DNA from 3 places in the Priestia sp. J2 genome. Region 3 is predicted to be linked to each of the others. Evidence: riboswitches for the same ligand, from Rfam matches in the RefSeq annotation. Region 3 holds a riboswitch; each other region holds the start of a gene.
What was found. A riboswitch is a leader RNA that binds a small molecule or an ion and turns the genes downstream of it on or off. The one in region 3 is predicted to bind S-adenosylmethionine.

Region 1: another riboswitch for S-adenosylmethionine. It lies ahead of LJY09_RS24420 (phosphoadenylyl-sulfate reductase); the one in region 3 lies ahead of mtnW (2,3-diketo-5-methylthiopentyl-1-phosphate enolase).
Region 2: another riboswitch for S-adenosylmethionine. It lies ahead of LJY09_RS19570 (hypothetical protein); the one in region 3 lies ahead of mtnW (2,3-diketo-5-methylthiopentyl-1-phosphate enolase).

What each region holds. Positions count from the first base shown of each region.
Region 1 covers NZ_CP086208.1:4,707,197-4,714,121, reverse strand. The annotation lists gene LJY09_RS24440 (YugN-like family protein) at 1-101, shown strand, start outside; gene LJY09_RS24435 (potassium channel family protein) at 111-899, opposite strand; gene LJY09_RS24430 (VOC family protein) at 967-1,350, opposite strand; gene cdaS (sporulation-specific diadenylate cyclase CdaS) at 1,448-2,074, opposite strand; SAM riboswitch class I at 2,388-2,490, shown strand; gene LJY09_RS24420 (phosphoadenylyl-sulfate reductase) at 2,745-3,458, shown strand; gene LJY09_RS24415 (sulfate permease) at 3,478-4,557, shown strand; gene sat (sulfate adenylyltransferase) at 4,610-5,761, shown strand; gene cysC (adenylyl-sulfate kinase) at 5,774-6,373, shown strand; gene cobA (uroporphyrinogen-III C-methyltransferase) at 6,465-6,925, shown strand, end outside.
Region 2 covers NZ_CP086208.1:3,768,309-3,775,233, reverse strand. The annotation lists gene LJY09_RS19595 (DUF6044 family protein) at 1-153, shown strand, start outside; gene LJY09_RS19590 (glycosyltransferase family 2 protein) at 166-1,155, shown strand; gene LJY09_RS19585 (hypothetical protein) at 1,263-1,703, shown strand; gene LJY09_RS19580 (GNAT family N-acetyltransferase) at 1,785-2,231, shown strand; gene LJY09_RS19575 (hypothetical protein) at 2,244-2,540, opposite strand; SAM riboswitch class I at 2,662-2,763, shown strand; gene LJY09_RS19570 (hypothetical protein) at 2,833-3,171, shown strand; gene LJY09_RS19565 (DUF1540 domain-containing protein) at 3,272-3,430, shown strand; partial or broken gene alaP (alanine permease AlaP) at 3,746-5,149, shown strand; gene LJY09_RS19555 (GNAT family N-acetyltransferase) at 5,390-6,229, shown strand; gene LJY09_RS19550 (GNAT family N-acetyltransferase) at 6,259-6,657, opposite strand; gene LJY09_RS19545 (MocR-like pyridoxine biosynthesis transcription factor PdxR) at 6,770-6,925, shown strand, end outside.
Region 3 covers NZ_CP086208.1:1,206,444-1,213,368, reverse strand. The annotation lists gene LJY09_RS06170 (sugar ABC transporter ATP-binding protein) at 1-1,157, opposite strand, end outside; gene LJY09_RS06165 (sugar ABC transporter substrate-binding protein) at 1,174-2,250, opposite strand; gene LJY09_RS06160 (1,2-dihydroxy-3-keto-5-methylthiopentene dioxygenase) at 2,373-2,888, opposite strand; gene LJY09_RS06155 (methylthioribulose 1-phosphate dehydratase) at 2,904-3,542, opposite strand; gene LJY09_RS06150 (2-hydroxy-3-keto-5-methylthiopentenyl-1-phosphate phosphatase) at 3,539-4,204, opposite strand; gene mtnW (2,3-diketo-5-methylthiopentyl-1-phosphate enolase) at 4,201-5,445, opposite strand; SAM riboswitch class I at 5,526-5,632, opposite strand; gene LJY09_RS06140 (pyridoxal phosphate-dependent aminotransferase) at 5,763-6,925, opposite strand, start outside.

The DNA of each region.
Region 1 (6,925 bases), 1.6 Mb from region 3:
AGTTTGCAGAACCCCAAGACGCAGACGCTTCATTTCCAGAAAAGTATATCAGCTTAGGAGAAGAGCTAATTAGAGAGGCAGAAGAGGCGCTGCTTCGGTAATTGAAGGGACTATTCTTTTCTTAAACTCTCTAATTTTTTTACAAAAATATGTTCGTACATGACCTGACTAATCAACTCGTTTGTTTTAATCATTTCATTTACCCCCAAATTTTGCGCATTTTGAATATGCTTTTTTGTTAACAGTTCAACGATGCTGTAAATAGAAGGGTTCAGTCCTTGCAGAGCGACTAGCGTAACAATAGTATTCATGTCTGCATATTCTTCTGTCTTATGCTGATCCGCAGTAATCAGCACTTTTTTTGCGTACCGAGCATTAGCAAGTTCTAATACCTCATAGTGAGAGGGACTTCCTTTAATAAAATGAACGCGATCACAGATCATGGGGTTTTTAGTCAAAGAGTCGTCGATAAGAACAATGTCTTCTTTATGAAATGCGTCGCGATAAGACTCTAACACGAGTTTGGCGCGCTCATTCCACCCCACAACGATGAAGTGATCTTTTCCATAAAACTTTAAATTTCCTTCCAGATAAGCGCTCTCAGCGGAAACAGCAATTTTAGAAAGCGTGACAAAATAAGTAGTAATAAATCCCGTTCCAATGAGGACTAAAATAATTGCAGCTAACCTTCCAATCGTAGTGGTGGGAGCAAAATCACCGTACCCTATAGTAGAGATTGTAATAATAACCCACCAAATTCCTTCAAACACATTCCCAAACGTTTGCGGCTCTAGGAAATGTATAAGCATGCCGAAAAGTAAAACAAGGCAGCCGATAATAAAAAGAAGCCGCACTAAAATAGAACGACGAAAAAGTCGAAATAATAGCCATTCCATCATAAAAATACCTCCAGTGATTAGTCATAGCCACAGTATGACCATTTTTCACTGAAGGTATAAGATATCTTTATCTTTTTACTTCGTAATATTCAATCCATTCTTTGTCTGGACCATAGAAAAATAAGTATCTTGCTCCATTTGGCAAAGTTACAATGTTTTCTTCCACAAATGAAACGCCTGCTGATTTTAAACGCTCAAACTCCTCTTCAATTCCATCTACTGCCAGCGCAAAATGATGAACTTTACCTTCATTAGGTAAGCTTGAGTTATACCCTTGAATTAACTCTACGATTACATTGCCTTCTAAACCTAGAAAAGCTAGCTTCAAAGACGGATCGGTATGTGGTAGTGTTTCGATGAGCTCTAATCCCACCTTTTGTGTATAGAACTCAATAGATTTTTCTATATCCTTTACTTGAACGCCTACATGTTCAAATTTTAAAATTGCCATATGCATCACCCGTATCTATAGTATGTAAAAACTATGAAATATATTAAAGAGAAAGGATATAGAAGTCAAGATAGGGCTGCTTATTAGGAAAGGGCTCTTAAATCATATTTTTGCTGGAGTGAATAGGGTAGAGGCTTCCATCAAGCGCAAACGAAATTTTGCCTGTTTCTTCAGATACAACTAAAATTAATGCATCCGATTTTTCTGACATTCCAATGGCTGCACGGTGACGTGTTCCCAATTTTTTGTTCGTTGAAATAATAGACGAGAGAGGTAAAACATTAGCAGCCGAAATAAGCTGATTATTTCTAATTAGGACAGCTCCGTCATGTAAGGGTGTCCCTGGATAGAACAGTGTCTCAACTAGCGTAGCGCTGACAGGAGCTTGAATAGGCATTCCTTTTTGAATAAGAGGATCAACATTTTGTTCCCGTTCAATGACAATTAAAGCGCCGTGACGTTTCTCAGAGAGGTTATGAATAGCTAGGGACAGAGCAGCGTATTCAAATGTATAAGGCGATAAGTAATGACGCAAGTAATAAGAGGCGGCCGTAGCTTGAACATCTTGAAATAACCTTCTCATCTCCTCAAAATCACATAGGATACAATGATCACTCGTGTCTAAATGTTTAATTAAATTAGAGGCTTCAGTTGAAATCTGCTGTAAATATGTTCGTACATTATTTTTAATTGTATCGTCTAATTGAAAGGGTTGTCTCTCCATCTTATATAGCTCCTATCTGTCAGTCAGTGTTATCTGTAATGTGTGCTAATGTGGGTGAATTATCCGTAAAGCTTATAAATCCGCTATTAATTTTATAGAGAGATTTTGCGTTTTATTTAGCAAGAGAACATCAAAAGTTGGAGAAAAAAGAAAGCGTTTTATAAACTGATATGTTCACATTTGGGTTAAATTTACATATGTTGTTTTAAATAAAAGTATAGATATTTCTGTGAATTTAAAGTATAGTTTTCTTATCGGATATATGATTTTTAATGTTGACAAATATTCTAAATATGCTAAAATTTTTAAAAAATGCTTATCAAGAGTGGTGGAGGGATCTGGCCCGCTGAACCCCGGCAACCTGCTTAGCAAGGTGCTAATTCCAGCAAAGTGTGTATCATTTTGAAAGATAAGGTGAAAATTTATTGCCTACCCAGTCTTTCAATACGGAAGACTTTTTATTTTGATATAGCGCAAGCGATAATTTGAGAAGGGAAACCAATGACTGTAAACCCCGACTTAAAACAAATTTTTGAACACGCCGAAGTAAAGTAAGAATTAAATAGTTTCGCTGACTAGACACACTAGAGGCGGTTTTATCCAATTCTAGTGGGTAAAACCGTCTTTTTTTATTGGATAACGCGGATAACTAAGAATTGGAGTGGAGAAAATGGCAGACTTATATACGTACGAAAACTGGAGCGATACATTTCCAGAGTTCGACAGTAAAGATGAAACAAAAGGAGCCCTTTCAGCATTGCAGTGGGCGTATGATACCTACGGAGATTCAATTATTTATGCGTCAAGCTTTGGGATCGAAGGAATCGTGTTAATTGATTTAATTTCAAAAGTGAAAAAAGACGCTGAAATTGTCTTTTTAGATACAGGCGTTCATTTTAAAGAAACATATGAAGTGATTGATGCAATTAAAGAACGCTTCCCTGATTTACGTATTCATATGAAAAAGCCGGATTTAACTCTTGCAGAACAAGCTGAAAAACATGGAGATGAGCTTTGGAAGAGTCAGCCTAACTTATGCTGTCAAATTCGAAAAATCATTCCGCTAAGAGAATCCCTTGCTCCTTATGATGCGTGGATTTCTGGTTTGAGACGCGAGCAGTCTGAGTCTCGTGCCAACACGAATTATTTTAATAAAGATGAGAAATTCAAGAAGGTGAAAGTTTGTCCGTTAATTCATTGGTCATGGAAAGAAATTTGGCGCTATGTGTATAAGCATGATTTGCCGTACAACAAACTTCATGATCAAGGCTACCCAAGTATCGGCTGTGAGCCCTGTACCGCACCTGCCTATAATGTAGACGATTTACGTTCAGGAAGATGGGCAGGTACACAAAAAGTTGAGTGCGGATTACACGAATCTTAAATACGAAAGAGCTGAATAAATGATGCTTTTATATGTTGCCTTTATCATTGCGCTTTTTTTTGCAATGAATATTGGGGCAAGCGGTGCAGCAGCTGCTATGGGCGTTTCATACGGCTCCGGTGCAATTAAAAAGCGAAGAGTGGCCCTGTTCATCTGTGCTGTAGGAATTGTGCTCGGAGCTGTTACCGGAGGCGGTGAGGTGGTAAAAACCATCAGTTCAGGTATCATACCTGAAAAACTGCTGTCAGTAGAATTAGTTATTATCATTCTGGCTGCTGCAACGCTGTCACTCTTTTTCGCGAATTTGATTGGTATCCCTCTATCAACAAGTGAAGTAACAGTTGGCTCAGTTGTTGGAGTAGGAGTAGCTTATCAATCTCTGTATGTAGAAAAACTTTTAATTGTCATGTCTTTTTGGATTATTGTTCCGCTAGTTTCATTTGTCATTGCTTTTTTGATTGGGAAAGTGATAAAACGCAGAGCGCATAAAAAAGAAGCAGAGGGAAAGTGGAAAAGAGTTTTAACGATTTTAGTTATAGCGACGGGATTCTTTGAAGCCTTCTCAGCTGGAATGAATAATGTGGCAAATGCTGTCGGTCCTCTAGTAGGAGCTGGGTTAATGGATGCTACAACGGGTGTCATAGCAGGAGGATTGGCGGTGGCACTCGGAGCTCTTTTACTAGGAGGCCGAGTTATTGAAACAAACGGAAAAAAAATTACTCGCTATTCTGTAGGGGAAGGCTGCATTATTTCAGGTACTGGTGCTTCTCTTGTTACAGCAGCTTCACTGTTTGGTTTGCCAGTACCGCTTACACAGGTCACTACGTCTTCTATTATTGGGATAGGCGCAGCGAAAACGGGATTTACGAAAGAACAGCGCGAAGTGGTCATTCAAATGTTAAAGGTTTGGGTGGTATCCCCTGTATTTTCACTCGTAATCTCATATGTTCTTGTGAAATTAGTACTTGAAAGCGACTTATATTCATTTGTGGTGCTAGCTAGTGGCTGCATTGCCACAGCAGGTGTTCTAAGCTTAGCTAGAACGACTAGAAGAAAAAGAGCAAGCTTGCAGTCGGAAAAAGAAAAAATGACTGCGTGATTCAATTGCTTTTTATTATATTGTGTTAATTACTTAAGGAGGATTTTACAAAATGACAACAATTCAAGCACACGGTGGAGAATTAATTAATTTATATCAACCAACATATGACTACACTTCACTAACAAAAGAAATTGAAGTAGACAACATGGCTCTAAGTGATTTAGAACTAATTGGGATTGGTGCTTACAGCCCAATTACGGGGTTTTTAGGAGAAAAAGATTATCAATCAGTTGTTGAAAATATGCGTCTAGCAGATGGAACTGTATGGAGTATTCCTATTACTCTTCCCGTAACAGAAGAGCAGGCTAAAGAATTAAACATTGGCGACAAAGTAAAACTAGTTCAAAGCGGTGTGACATATGGTGTTTTAGAAGTTTCTGAAGTATATACGCCAAATAAAGAAAAAGAAGCGGAAAATGTGTACCGCACAGCAGAACTTGCCCACCCTGGTGTGAAGAAAATGATGGAACGCCCAAATGTATATGTAGCAGGTCCAATCGTACTTGTAGAACGTACACCTAAAACGCGTTTTGAAAAGTATTACCTAGATCCAACTGAAACAAGAGCAGCATTTGAAGAGCGCGGTTGGAAAACGGTTGTTGGATTCCAAACTCGTAACCCTGTTCACCGTGCGCATGAGTATATTCAAAAAACAGCATTAGAAATTGTAGACGGCCTGTTTTTAAATCCACTTGTAGGAGAAACAAAGTCAGATGATATCCCAGCAGATATCCGTATGGAAAGTTATGAAGTACTTTTAGAGAACTATTATCCTAGCGATCGTGTAGCTTTGGCAGTTTTCCCTGCTGCAATGCGCTATGCTGGACCTAGAGAAGCTATTTTCCATGCAATGGTTCGAAAAAACTTTGGATGCACGCATTTCATTGTAGGCCGTGACCACGCTGGTGTTGGTGACTACTACGGAACATATGATGCACAAAAAATCTTCAGTAACTTTACGGCAGATGAATTAGGAATTACACCTTTATTTTTTGAACACAGCTTCTACTGCAAGAAGTGTGAAGCGATGGCATCAACGAAAACATGCCCTCACAGCAAGGAAGATCATATGATTCTATCTGGTACCAAGGTACGTGAAATGCTTCGTAACGGAGAAGTGCCACCAAGCACATTCAGCCGTAAAGAAGTAATTGAAGTGTTAATTAAGGGATTAGCAAAACAAAAAGTATCTTCAAAATAAGGAGCGGTTGAAGTGAGTAAATCAACAAACATTACGTGGCATGATGCTGGAATTACAAAACAGGAAAGACGCGAGCAAAATAATCATCACAGTTTTGTATTATGGTTTACGGGCCTTTCGGGTTCAGGTAAATCTACCGTAGCAAACGCAGTGGCAAAAGCGCTTTTTGATAAAAATATTCGCAATTATGTATTAGATGGTGACAATGTTCGTTTTGGCTTAAACAAGAATTTAGGGTTTTCTGCTGAAGATCGTACAGAAAATATTCGCCGTATCGGTGAGGTTTCTAAGCTGTTCGTAGACAGCGGTCAAGTGGTACTAACAGCATTTATCTCTCCATTCCAAGAAGATCGCGCTCAAGTGCGTGAGATCTTAGAGGGGAATGAATTTTTGGAAGTATACGTAGAGTGTCCGTTAGAAGAATGTGAAAAAAGAGATCCAAAAGGCCTTTACAAAAAAGCAAGAAGCGGAGAAATCCGTGATTTTACAGGAATTGATTCTCCCTATGAGTCACCTGCTAATCCTGAAGTAACAATTAATACAAGCACACAGTCTGTAGAAGAATGTGTACAAACTGTTATTGAATATTTATCTAACCGAAAATTCATCTAAATGACAGCGGACTTTGTCCGCTGTTCTAATTCAAATTAAAATTTGGGAGCGCTGCGGAGACGTGGAAATGATGGAAGGGTGAAAGGCATTCATGGGGAAAGTATATCTAGTCGGTGCAGGACCAGGAGATCCAGATTTAATTACATTAAAAGGGTTGAAAGCAATTCAGCAAGCAGATGTTATCTTATATGATCGTTTAGTGAATAAGGATCTGCTGGAGTATGCTAAAAGTAATGCTGATATTATTTACTGCGGAAAGCTTCCAAACTACCATACCCTCAAGCAAGAAACAATCAATAACTTTTTAGTGAAATTCGCTAAAAAGGGGAAAATTGTAACGCGCTTAAAAGGCGGAGATCCATTTGTTTTCGGACGCGGAGGGGAAGAAGCAGAAGCTCTCGTGCAACAGGGCATTTCATTTGAAATTGTTCCAGGAATTACATCAGGTATCGCAGCTGCTGCTTATGCAGGAATCCCTGTCACTCACCGGGAATACAGCGCAAGCTTTGCTTTTGTAGCAGGACACCGTAAAGACAGCGAGCATGATGCAAT
Region 2 (6,925 bases), 2.5 Mb from region 3:
CAGCTTAATATCAGCCAATTTAAGAAAATGGGCGGTCGCTATATTTTTTCAGCTGTGCCAATTGAAAATGCTGAAAGCGACGGTTTGCACTTTTTAAAAGCATTTAACGATAAACAGTCCGCTTGGAAAGTGTATGTATATGAAGCAAAGTAAGGGGGCAATAACATGAACAGACCTATTTTAACGATCGTGGTTCCATGCTACAACGAAGAAGAAGTATTCACAGAGACGTCTTTTCAATTAACTACTGTAGTAAAAGAACTGATTAATGAACGACTTGTATCAAGTGAAAGCACTATTTTATTTGTAGACGATGGAAGTAAAGACAGCACGTGGTCGCTTATTGAAAAAGAAAGCTGCAGCAATTTGTTTGTAAAAGGGTTAAAGTTAGCGCGAAATGTAGGACATCAAAATGCTTTGCTTGCAGGATTAGAAGTAGCTCATAAGCAATCTGACTGCGTCATTTCCATTGACGCGGATTTGCAAGATGATATCAGCGTCATTCGTACTTTTGTAGAGAAATATTGGCTCGGGTATGAAGTTGTATATGGCGTTCGAGACAGCAGAGAAACCGATACATTTTTCAAACGAACCACGGCAGTAGGGTTTTATCGTTTTATGAACAAGCTAGGAATTCAGCTCATTCAAAATCACGCTGATTTTCGCCTTATGAGCAAACGTGCTCTTGGTGAACTCATGAAATATAAAGAAGGAAACGTCTTTTTGCGGGGCCTTGTACCATTAGTAGGATTTCGCTCCACGGAAGTCACATATGACCGCAAAGAACGGACGGCGGGTGAGTCAAAATATCCGCTAAAGAAAATGCTCGCTTTTGCATTTGACGGGATTACGTCTTTTAGCGTAGCACCTATACGCTTACTGACGCTGCTTGGAGGAGCTTCGTTTCTCTTTAGTATTTTGTTTGGCATTTATGCGCTGATTCAAAAATATTTAGATCATACGCAAATTGGCTGGACGTCTCTTATTTTATCAATTTGGCTTGTAGGCGGCCTGCAGCTAATGGGAATAGGTCTTGTCGGAGAATACATTGGCAAGATTTTCAACGAAGTGAAACAGCGTCCTAAATATGCGATTGAAAGAGATTTATATACAAAACACTCGTTAGACAAACAAAAAGATTTGCTGATGCATTAATTAAGAAGCTTCTCCTGAATGGAGAGGCTTTTTTGTTAAAGTGTTTATCATAATTTTTAAGGTAATAGGAGATGCTACTACTAAAATTTCTAAGGAGATCAAAATCTATGAAAAGACTACTTTATACAGTCAGCACTTTTTGTTTTGTTTGGCTTGCTTTTGCAACCATTCATGTCAGCGCTCTTTCGATTGAGAAACTTCCAATGAAGAAATCATCTGAACAATGGTCGGTCGAACTGACAAAAGCGAGCATGACGGGAGATAATCAGCTAAAGTGGAAAAATAACGTCTATCATACATATGGATTAACCGTTGAAAACATTGGAAAAGACGTAGAGCGTGTGCAGGTCCAAGCTTTTAGGCACGAAGGAAAAAATAAGGCGAAATACAGCTTGTTTTCTCCTATTGAAAGGTCTAACTTAAGCAAAAGCGGTCAGCGTTTTCGCTATGCCAATTTTGCTGTTCCTGGAAAAGCGGCAGGCTTAGACATCATGATTAACTGGACGGATGAACAAGGCAACCATCAAGAACATTTTGAATTTAAATAAAAGTCTTCGCTTAGGCGAAGACTTTTTTTTGCAGGAATTTATCTCTGTATGTGGAAAACGAACACGAAAGGAGAGATTGTGATGATTGCAAAAGCTACTGAAGAAGAAATACAGGAAATTCGGACGAAATCTGCTGATGCGCTGTTTGAAGGAACAACGCATCAGTTTCAACCGTCAACTGAACGCGTAAATGAACTAATTGATAATGCCCTTGAAAAAGGGTGTTATTATTTAGTATCTAGACAAGAAAATAAACTTGCAGGCTGGGTTTTTGTCGGTCCATCTGCCGACTTCTTTTCAAAAGCAGAAATTGGCTTTATCTACGAGTTATATGTTTTACCAGAATACCGCGGGCAAGGTCTAGCCAAGCCGTTAATGCAAAAAGCAATTGATGAATTGTCTATCAAAGGATACCCTGAAATCAGACTCAGCGTTCATGCTGGGAATTTTGCACAGCATGTGTACCGTGAACTTGGATTTGTAGATAAACAAATATCAATGAGCCTACAGGTGGCAAAACGTCCGTAATGTTGGTGAATGTCAGCGAGTCCATAAAACATAAGATGTTATACATGCGATGAGGTTCGGTAATGAAAGTAAAAGCAAATAAGTAGCCCAAACGGTGCTTTTATCCAGTGATTCAACAGCTCCGGCACCTGTATTACCTGAGGAGGGGGGATCTTCAAGCGCGTTCATAACTAAAGCCGCCGCTGCTAAAATAATCCCTCCAATGCTTCCGGTTGTTTTGACAATTGCAACGTGGAAAGTAGATGAAAAAGCAATGCTAAGAAGCAGCAGCAAGCTTCCCAAAAAAGCAGATAACATATATCGTTTCATGTGCTCACCATCCTTTATAAAATCATACCATATTTTACTTCTTTTTTCTTTTTATTGAAAAGCTATTGACGTAACCTATAAAACATATTAGAATAGTCAGAAATAATTTAAAAGCGAAATATTCTTATCTAGAGAGGTGGAGGGACTGGCCCTTTGAAGCCTCAGCAACCACAATCATTGAATGGTGCTAATTCCAGCATAGCCTAGCTCTGACAGATAAGAAGAGGAATCTTTTTCTATGATGAAATCCTCTTCTTAGGAAGAAACATTTCGTATAGAAAAGGTGATGACATTGAAAAATACACAACAGGCGCTAAGCGTTGATGATTATTTAGATCTATACTTGTTAGCAAAAGAACTAAAAGACGAAACGTGGCAGCAGGAAATTTTAGCCGCGCTAAAAACGAAGCAAAATCGTTCATTTGAAGACAAACAATCCGCACTCGTTCAAGAAATATGGGAAGATTTTAAACAGTTAAATGAAGATATTTCTTTTACGTATCGCTTAATTCAAGAAGAGCCAACTAATGAACAGTTTCAAGTTAAATTAAGGAACTTGAGAGAACGGCGGATCACGCTGAGTCGTGAATTATATTTAGCTAAAAAACAGTATGTTGAACACACGCAGTAAAAGGATCCGCTTGATAAACAAGCGGTTTTTTTGCATGTAAATGTTAGAAGCGTTCTATTTCGGGTAGTAAATAGATAAGACAAAAAAAGGAGGGATAACAGTGGCCCAAGGTGTATTATGTGAAGTGAATGAGTGCATGTATTGGAAATCGGGAAATAAATGCAGTGCAGAGTCCATTTACGTTGTGAGTCCTGAAAGTAGTCACCATGTTTCTGAAACGGAAGAACCTGGCTGTAAAACTTTTGAACCCGCGAGATAAATGCTAGTTTTATAAAAAAGCATAAAATGAACGATGCGCTGACGGAGTTGAGTCGGCGTTTTTCTATTTTTTGAAAAATACTATTACTTAGGTGCGATAATAAATACATAGTAAAAAAGCAGTGTCTACGTCTAATTGTGCGTTTAAACAAAATGATACGATAATTTTTTTGTTTTTCGACAAAAGAAAAGCGAGAGAAAGGTGATAGAATACAAATATACAGCCTAGCTGACTTTTAGCATAAATTTATATGAAAGCGCTAACAAAAAGCTGTATTCATCTCGTTTTGACAGATTGGAAAAAGGGGAGACGTTTATGCAGGGGAAAACTCAGGGGAAAGAATTGAAACGCGGGTTAGAAGAAAGACATGTGACGCTGATGTCCTTAGGAGCAGCCATAGGGGTAGGGCTGTTTCTTGGATCTGCATCTGCTATTAAATTAGCAGGGCCGGGAATATTATTGGCGTACGGATTTAGCGGAATGATTATGTTTTTTATTATGAGAGCACTTGGAGAAATGGCGATTCAAAAACCTGTTGCAGGTTCATTCAGCAAGTACGCGCGTGACTATTTAGGGCCCCTTGCTGGTTATCTAACAGGTTGGAACTACTGGTTTTTATGGGTTGTAACATGTATGGCTGAAATTACAGCCGTTGGTATTTATATGGGATATTGGTATCCGGATGTACCAAACTGGATTTGGGCGTTATCGGCGCTTGTCATCATGACAACAGTTAACTTCTTAGCTGTTAAGGCATATGGTGAACTGGAATTTTGGTTTGCACTTATTAAAATTTTAGCGATTGTGTTAATGATTGCCGTTGGATTATTAATGATTGTGTTTGGAATCGGGAACGGCGGCGTTGCGACGGGTATTAAAAACTTATGGGACAACGGCGGGCTGTTCCCGAACGGATTCAAAGGTATTTTACTGTCGCTGCAAATGGTTATGTTTGCATATTTAGGAATTGAAATGATCGGCGTTACCGCGGGAGAAGTGAAAAATCCAGAAAAATCTCTAGCAAGAGCGATTGATTCGGTCTTTTGGCGTATTCTTATTTTCTACGTTGGTGCATTATTTGTCATTATGTCGATTTATCCTTGGCAAGAAATTGGTTCACAGGGAAGCCCGTTTGTATTAACATTTGAAAAAATCGGGATTCCAGCAGCGGCAGGCATTATTAACTTTGTGGTGCTAACAGCAGCTCTTTCTTCTTGTAACAGCGGTATTTTTAGTACAGGCCGTATGCTGTTTAACTTAGCAGAGCACGGAGAAGCTCCAAAAGGATACGGTCAGCTGACAAAAGGCGGCGTACCTGGAAAAGCTGTTTTAGCATCAGCGGGTGCGTTATTAGTCGGAGTAGCGTTAAACTACATTGTGCCTGCCAAAGTATTTACGTGGGTAACAAGCATTGCAACATTCGGTGCGATTTGGACATGGGGAATTATTTTGCTTTCTCAAATTAAGTATCGCAAAACGCTAAAAAAAGGTGAAGAGGCAAAGTTAAAATACAAAATGCCTTTATTTCCGTTAACGTCTTATGTGTCACTTGCGTTCCTAGCGCTGGTGGTTGTTCTTATGGCGTACAATCCAGATACAAGAATTGCAGTTGTTATCTGACCACTATGGTTTATCGGTCTTATTATCGCGTACTACGCAAAAGGATTTCATAAACGAAGTCAAGGTTCAGCTGGGACTGAGCAAAAGCTAGTGAAATAAACGAAAAGACCTCTTTCTTGGAAAGAGGTCTTTTTTCATTAGTTTATGTGCGAATGATTAGTTTTTTTGAAGGGATTATTGATACGTATGAATAATGTAGAAAATATTCTATTTATTCTGTACTATTTAGTTAGAGAATTCATTAATGATTAAATGGTAATTGGAAGTGGATAAGTATGGTAGTTTTACGTTTTTTAACGCCACACAGTGCATCGAAAAGTTGGGAGGAAATAGGCAGAAATGATAGAAAGATTTAGTGAAAAAGACATAAAGGGTTTGCTAGTGCTATCTAAGTTGGAAAAATGGGATTATAGCGAAGCGGATTTACATACGATTTTTTCAACTGGAGACGTATTTGGACATAGAAATGAGAAAGGTGACATTGTATCAAGCGTAGCAGTAGTTTTATATGAAAATCAGTCAGCTTTTATAGGAATGGTAATTGTGAGAAAAGATTATCGAAAACAAGGGTTAGCCGGGCAGCTCATGAAGCACTGTTTGCAAATTCTTTCTCCTGAGGTGAATGCCTACTTAATTGCGACAAAAGAAGGTGAGCACTTATATAAAAAAGCAGGGTTCAAAACCGTGGACTATGTAAGTAAATATATAAGCAGTGAATACATACCAAGAGCATTTAAAGCTTCAGGGTTTTATACACGATTCTTAACGAGAAGGGACTTCAAAGGGGTTTTAAAGCTTGATGAAGCAGCATTTGGAGATAATAGAAAGCTATTTTTAAAAAGTAGAATTCAGCAAGCTGAAAAAGCAGTTGTCTTACAAAACAAACAAAATAAAATGATGGGTTATGGTTTAGCGGTTCGTACCCCGAGCAATATCGTGATTGGTCCCGTAGTTGCTCCACACGCTGAAGCAGCAATGCTAGTCATTGATGAATTAGCGAAGAGTTACAAAGAAAAGCTGAGAATTGACCTGTCTTCTCATGAGGAAACGTTAAAGAAACTTGTGAAAAATCACGGATTTCAGCTTCAAAATGAGCCTCCTGTTATGGCGTATGGCGTCAAGCCCCTATCTGCTAGACAGGGCAATCTTTTTGCTATAGCAGCTCAGGCGTTTGGATAAAAAGAAAGGAGAAGCTCCTTTCTTCGCGTCTATCGAATTCTCCCAATTTTAAACCCATTATCAATCTGATGAAAGCCGACTTTTGGATAGTAGTTCATAGCAGAAGGAGCGGAAAGTAAAATGAGCGCGGCTTCTTCACCGATTTCTGATTGAACGTGCTTGATGAGCTGTGTGCCGATTCCTTGATTTTGATAGTCTTTTACGACAGCTAAATCCGATAAATAGCAGCAGTAGCTAAAATCTGTTAACGCTCTGGCTATGCCAATGAGTTCGCTGTCTTTCCAAGCGGTAACAGTAAGGGAAGCATGATCAAGCATTCTTTGAATCCGATCAAGATCTTGTGCCGGACGTTTAATACCTGAATGTACAAACACTTCAGCAGCTTGTTCGGCACGGATTGAGACGTTGGTTTTGTAAGTAATGGTCATTGTGTCATCTCCTTGATTTATAAGATATAGTCCAGTATATGAAGAATCTGAACTGAGAATAAGTGTCAGAAACAGTAAATTTAATAGGGTCAGTTAGAAAGGAAAGAACATCATGTTAGAGTTAATGCCTTTGCTCGATAAAAGAAAAGCAGATCCCTTATACATGCAGCTTTATACTTACATAAAAAAACAAATTCAAAAAGGCACCATTCCGCCTCATGAAAAACTGCCTTCTAAACGAAAGTTAGCTCTTCATTTAAGCATTAGC
Region 3 (6,925 bases):
ACTTGCCCAGTCGTTTTCTGCGCTTTTTCTTTGATCTTTCCTCGCTTTAGAAACGAATAATTTGTAAAGCGGGACAGACTTGGCAAAACTAAGTTATCGGCAATCGATTCATGAACAAAAATTCCTTCTTTTCTTCGTTCTTCAGGAACAAGAGAAAGACCTTGTGCAATATAATAATACGGCTGCTTATTCAACTTTAGTTTCTTGCCTTTTAACCGAACGCTGCCGCTGACATATTGCTCTAAACCAAATAGACTTCGGCAAAGCTCCGTTTTCCCTGCTCCTACAAGCCCTGCAATACCGACTACCTCTCCTTCTTTTACATGAAAAGAGATATTCGAAAGGCGCCCTGGAAGGGATAATGCTTCTACATGTAAAAGTTCGTTTCCAACTTCTACTGATTTTTTGACCCACTGTTTTACAGAAGACGTTCCTAACATGAGCGTAATCACGTCTTCAATTGATGTATGTGAAGTTTCTTTTGTAGCTACATAGCGTCCGTCCTTTAAAACCGTTAAGCGGTCGCAAATATCAACCACTTCTTGAAGGCGATGTGAAATATAAATAATGCCTACTCCGCTTTTCTTCAGCTCTCTCATCACAGAAAACAATTGTTTCGTCTCTTCCACACTAAGAGGTGCGGTTGGTTCATCCAAAATTAAATAATCAACATTCTGTACAATTGCACGTGCAATAAGCACCTGCTGTTTTTCTGATAGAGTTAGATCAACAACATTTTTTTTAACGGATAAAGAAGAACCAAGTAAAGAAAGAGCTTCTTCCGCTTTCTTATAAATAGATTTCCAGTTTACAAATGTCTTACTTTTCTTAGAAACCTGCACGTCTAACACAATGTTTTCAGCTACTGATAGCGAAGGAATCAGCGCTACATCGACTTCTTGGTGTACAATGCCGATGCCGTGGCTCTTCGCTTCTTTAGGAGAAGAAATAGAGATTTCTCCTCCGTCTTTGTAAATCTTTCCTTCGTACTCGTCGTAAGCTCCGCACAATATTTTCATCAACGTACTTTTACCGGCACCATTGGCTCCCAATAAAGCATGAATTTCCCCTTTTTGAACAGTAAAATCAACTTTGTTCAGCGCTTGAAAAGAACCAAAGTTTTTTGTAATGTTCTTCATTGAAAGCTCGTTCGTCATGTCTGTCCCTCCACTTCTACTCTTTTTTACCCCATTCTTCTACGTACTGACTAAGCTGGTCCATATTAATCGTTTGATTAGGCAAGTCAGTTTGTTTGACTAAAACCGGATCAAAGGAATAATAACGAGGGATCTCTTGACCGGAAATCTTTTTAAGAAGCAGATCAACCTGCTTTTCTCCTACTGAAGCTGGGTTTACAGCAGCTGACGCTTTCCACGGGCTGTTTTTTGCCTGCATCATTTGCAGGTCTTCATCAGATAAGTCCACTCCATATACCTTAATCTCATCTCGTCCTGCTTCTTTAATCGCTCTTGTGACTCCTTTTGCAAATTCGTCCCAAGGTGCCCAAACGGCTGCAATGTCTCCTTTATTTGGATACTGCTTTAATACAGCCGCCATTTTATTTTGAGTGTCTAGAGAGGTGTTGTCTGTTGCGCTTCCAAACGTGGCAATTTGTTTTACATCTGGATAGCGATTCATCATAATTTTATAAATGCTGTCGCGTTTTTCCATCGGTGCAAAGCCTCCAACAAACGCATATACAATATTTCCTTTTCCGTTAATGTCCTGCATCATTTGCTTCAGCCCCTGGAGCGCAAGCATATAATCATCTTGGTCAATCGTTGTAACGCCTTCTACCTTTAATTCTACGTCTGTTGCAATAACGGGAATCCCTTTTGCAATCGCGCGCTTCACGCCAGGTTCAAGGGTTTCAGCCCGGCCGTGGTCAATCATAATACCGTCAACATTTTGGTTAATAGCCGTGTCTAAATACGCCGCCATTTTAGATTGATCATTATTAGAATCAGAAACGGATAGCTGTACTCCTGCTTTTTTAGCCGCTTTTGTCACACCTGTTATGTACTGAGCAGCGTGAGTGCCTGACGTAAATTCAGAAATAAGAGCAATTTTTGTATCTTTCGTAATCTTTTTTCCTTCTTGCTGTACAGGCTTAGCAGAAGCCGCTTGCTGCGCTGGAGCTGCCTGTGCTTTCTCGTTTAGACTTGGCTGTTCTTTCGTGCAGGCAGCCAGCGCAAAAACTAGAAGCACGAGCAAAGTAAGTGGCCACAGCATTTTTTTACTCTTTTTCATGGTGTTCCTCCTATTAAACTTATTATTCATATAAAAATAGTTAGTTTTATAATAATCCAAAGAATACCCCGCTTTTAGATGTAAAAGCGGGGTGATCATGACCTATGCTTTACAAGTAGTTGTTATGCGTAAATAGGTACCCATCCTTCAGTTGTCACGAAAATTCGCACAGCGACTACTTTACGATCTTCCATTAGTGTAAAGTAATGAAGAATGTTTTCTGGTACTGAAATTAAATCGCCCGGCTCTAATTCAACATCAAAAAATTCACCGTCTTTTCCTTGAATAACAAAGATTCCATGACCGCTTACGATAAAGCGAACTTCGTCATCTGTATGAATATGCTTGCGCTGAAAGTTTTTTAACAATTCATCAATGTTTGGTGTAGATTCCGATAACGAGATAACATCTTGAGCTTTATAGCCGCGGCGTTCAGAAATATCTTTAATATCCTCACCAAAAGCGTTTAAAATTTCTGTTTTTTCTTCATCAGTTAAATCATATTTTTCACGAAGATTTTCTGGAAGTTTTGTAATATCCCAGTTTTCATAAATAACTTCATTGTTTGCCAGAAAAGCTGATACTTCCTCTTGAGTTTCAATTCTTTTATTATTTACATGTAAGCGAATTTGCGCCATTTTTATTTCCTCCTTTTATAAATGCACCTTTGGCTTAATGCCTTTAAGTGATAGTAATTTCACATGGTAGCTAAATAGAAATTCATAGGCTTCTAGCGCTTTTTTTGTTTCAAACGCATTTTTTCCCCATACCGTAATCCCGTGGTTACGAATTAAAATCGCGCCTTGATCGCCTTTTATATGGTGAGAAAATTCTTCTGCTAGTGTCGGAATATCCGCGTAATTCGGAATAATCGGAACAGTAATTTCCGCATCTTCCTCCCAAATACCCAGTGCCTTAATAATTTCTTGACCTTTGAATGAAATAAACCCTTCATCTCCGTACAGTTCAGAGATCACGTTGTTGTCGATTGTATGTACATGAAGGCTGCACCCAGCATTCGTTGACTCGTAAATCTTAACGTGTAAAAGCGTTTCAGCAGAAGGCTTTAAATGCGTTTCTTCTGCAGGCTTCCCGTATTGATCAACTAACAAAAAGTCTTCATTTGTGCGTTTTCTTTTATCTTTTCCACTTGCTGATACAAAGAAAGTTGTCGGATTTTGATCCACTTTAATCGCTAAGTTTCCGCTTGTACCGAAGAACCAATCGCGCTCTGCCAACTCATCTTTTATATCTGCAAGCTCGTGTAATCTTTGCTGAGCCATAATACTCATGCTTTCACCTCTTCTGTTAATTCTTGTAAATGGTGAATCACATCATAAAAAGTAGAAAAAGGACGATACGGTAGAGATAGCTCTTCGCATTTTTTAATTAAAAAGTCACGCGCAATGACAGTGTCAGCTAATTTGGCAGCCTGCAAATCTGTAATTGAATCGCCAATAACAACCGTATGATCTCTTTCATCTGCAAGATGGCGAATAATCGTTGGCTTACAGCAGCCGCAGTCATTTGTACACTGTTTATCACATGTATGAGGCCACGTAATGGAAATATGCTCACCGGAAAAATCAGATCCGTTGCAGTAGAACATTTCCTCTGCAACTCGATTTCCCAAAAGCGGTTTTACAAAAAAGTCAATTCCTCCGCTTACAATATAAAGCGGAATATGATGCTCTTTTGTATAGGCAATAAAATCATCAAATCCATCTCGAATAGCAGACGTCTCTAAAATATAAGAAATAATATCTTCCTTTAATTCCACGGGAAGCAAGGCAAACATTTGCCCTACTCCTTCTTGAATGGAGACGCGCTGTGCTAGCACGTCGTCTTTAATACTTTCCCACTCCGGAGGAGCAAATTGTTTCATAATAGCAATAATGTTATCGCTATTTGTGATTGTTCCATCAAAGTCACAAAAGATTTTTAACGATGTCATGCTTTCACCTCTACTGTTCCCCATAGTTGCAAAGCTTTTTGCAACTCTTTTGATTCTTCCGCTTTTTCGGCTAGCGTTTGATGAGAGAGTACTCCATCTATCGCCACACGGAATGCTTTTCCTCCTCCGATAGCGCCGTCTGGATGACCGTGAACTCCGCCTCCTGCATTAATAATGCTGTCGATTCCAAAGTCCTTCACAAGCTGCGGTACCATTCCAGGATGAATTCCTGCTGAAGGAACCGGGAAAGTCTGCTTATATTTGTACACAGGACGCGTTAATTCGTAGGCAATGCCTGTCGTATCTTCAAGAGAAAGCGCTACGCTTCCGTATGGTGATGGAAACAGTGAGAAATCCGCTCCGGCTAAGCGCAATAGTTTTCCAAGCAGTAATGAATTTGAAAAACCGTAAAACTCTGATGGCGTAAGCGCTCCGCTAACAGCTGGGTGTGCCATAATCGGCAAGTTAATTTCATCATCTTCTCGAAGTGCCTGCAGTACGTCTAACCCGTAAGCAAATACGTTGAATAAAAGAGCATCGGCTCCTAGCTCAGCTGCTTTTCTCGCTTTTTCTTTTAATTCAAACGTTCGTCCCGTTAAATTAACAGCATACAGCGTGCGGTGTCCCGTTTTTTCGTATACTTCATTCAGTACTTTTTTTCCTTCTGTAACGCGAGTTTCAAAAGGTGTTCGTTCACTATCAAACAAAATCTCGTCGTCTTTAACCAAATCCACTCCGCCAAGCGCTTGCTCACGCAGCTGAGTTGTTAAGTACGTCATGTCTCTTCCAATCACGCCTTTAAAAATACTCATCACAAGCGGACGGTCATAAACGCCTAGTTTCTCTCGTATACCTTCTATTCCAAAGCGCGGTCCTGGGAATTCAGCTAATAATTCATCAGGAAAATCCAAGTCTAATAATTTCACTTTTCCATCAAGTGATAGTTTTCCGAAAACCGTAACTAAAATAGCCGGTAAATCTCTTGAAAAGTTGGCAGTTGGATAAGCAATTTTGACAATAGCCTGCTTAACCTCTCCGCCTAAATATCCGTTAACACGTTCGCAGTCTTGAAGCTCAGTTACGGATACGACGCGCCCTTTATGCTTTTGAAGCTGCTGTTGATCTAAAAGCGGCAGATCTGTCCATGAGCCGACGGTTAGTCCTAAAGCAATTCCTTCCGCTTTTTTATGAAAATTTCCTTTATTGTCATGTAGTAAGTAGCTTGCAACGATTTCACTCATTATGCTAAAAACTCCCTTGCTGTTTAATATCGTTAATAAAAAAAACCTCTTCTGTGATTAAGAAGAGGCTTTCGTTGCTCTTCTTATCTCTCAGCTGCTGCTGCAAGAATTAGCACCGTGCTTAACATGCGTTAAGTCGGTTGCCGGGCTTCATCGGGCTAGTCCCTCCACCTACTCTTAATAAGAAAGTTGCTATTTATTTAAATTAAATTCGTAGATTATATACTAAATAAAAAATACCGCTAGGATTTATCGGTTATTAATCTCGTTAACTTCTTACATATTAAGCCAACTCAAAAAGGATTGTCAATGCGTTTTTAAAATAAATTTAATTTTTTTATTCGAGATACAGCTTCTCTCATGCGCTCTTCATCCGTCAGCAGTCCTACGCGCACATAGCCTTCACCATATGTTCCGAAGCCTACTCCAGGTGCCACTACAACGTGGGCTTTTTTAAGAAGTAAATCTGAAAATTGTTCAGAAGTATATCCTATAGGAACTTTTAGCCATGCAAAAAAGGAACCCGCTGGAGATGTAACGTCCCAACCAATTTCTTGAAGCCCTTGAATAAAGGTATTGCGTCTAGATTCATAGCGCTTAACTAAATCATTCACACATTGTTGAGATTCTAACAGAGCTACCGCTGCTGCCTCTTGAACCGCCCCAAAGAGGCTGACATACATATGATCTTGAAGAAGATTAATAGCTTCTACTACACTTTCATTTCCTACAGCAAATCCAACTCGCCATCCCGCCATGTTATACGTTTTAGAAAGAGTATAAATTTCAATTCCCGTCTCTTTTGCACCAGGAGTCTGTAAAAAGCTGATTGGCTTTTTACCATCAAATCCAATGGCTCCGTAGGCAAAGTCGTGTACCACACAAATATCGTGCTTGGCAGCAAACGCCACGGTGTCTTCAAAAAATTCTGCTGTTGCCACTGCACCGGTAGGATTATTCGGATAGTTTAAAAACATGAGCTTTGCCTGTTCTTTAGCACGTTCACCTATCTCTTCGTATACGGGCAGAAAATGATTTTCAGCCGTGAGCGGCATCACTTCCATCTTTGCTTTTGCAAGCTCTACTCCAGACCAGTAATCAGGATATCCAGGATCCGGAACCAGCACCGTATCTCCAGGGTTTAATAAGCACTGCGGAATTTCTACAAGTCCACCCTTCCCGCCAAACAAAATAGCTACTTCTTTTTCAGGATCCACATCAACGCCATATTCTCGTTTATAAAAAGTCGCAACGGCCTCTTTTAAAAACTGGTGCCCCCGAAATGGAGAATATTTATGATGCATAGGATTAGCACTTGCTTTTTGGAGTGTTTCTACAATATGTGAAGGAGTAGGCTGATCAGGATTTCCCTGCCCTAAGTTAATAACGTCGTGCCCTTGGGCCATTACTTTTCCTACCTTGCCTACAAGTGATGCAAAAAATTGTTTTGGTAAACTTTTTAATAGTTCCGATTGCTCAA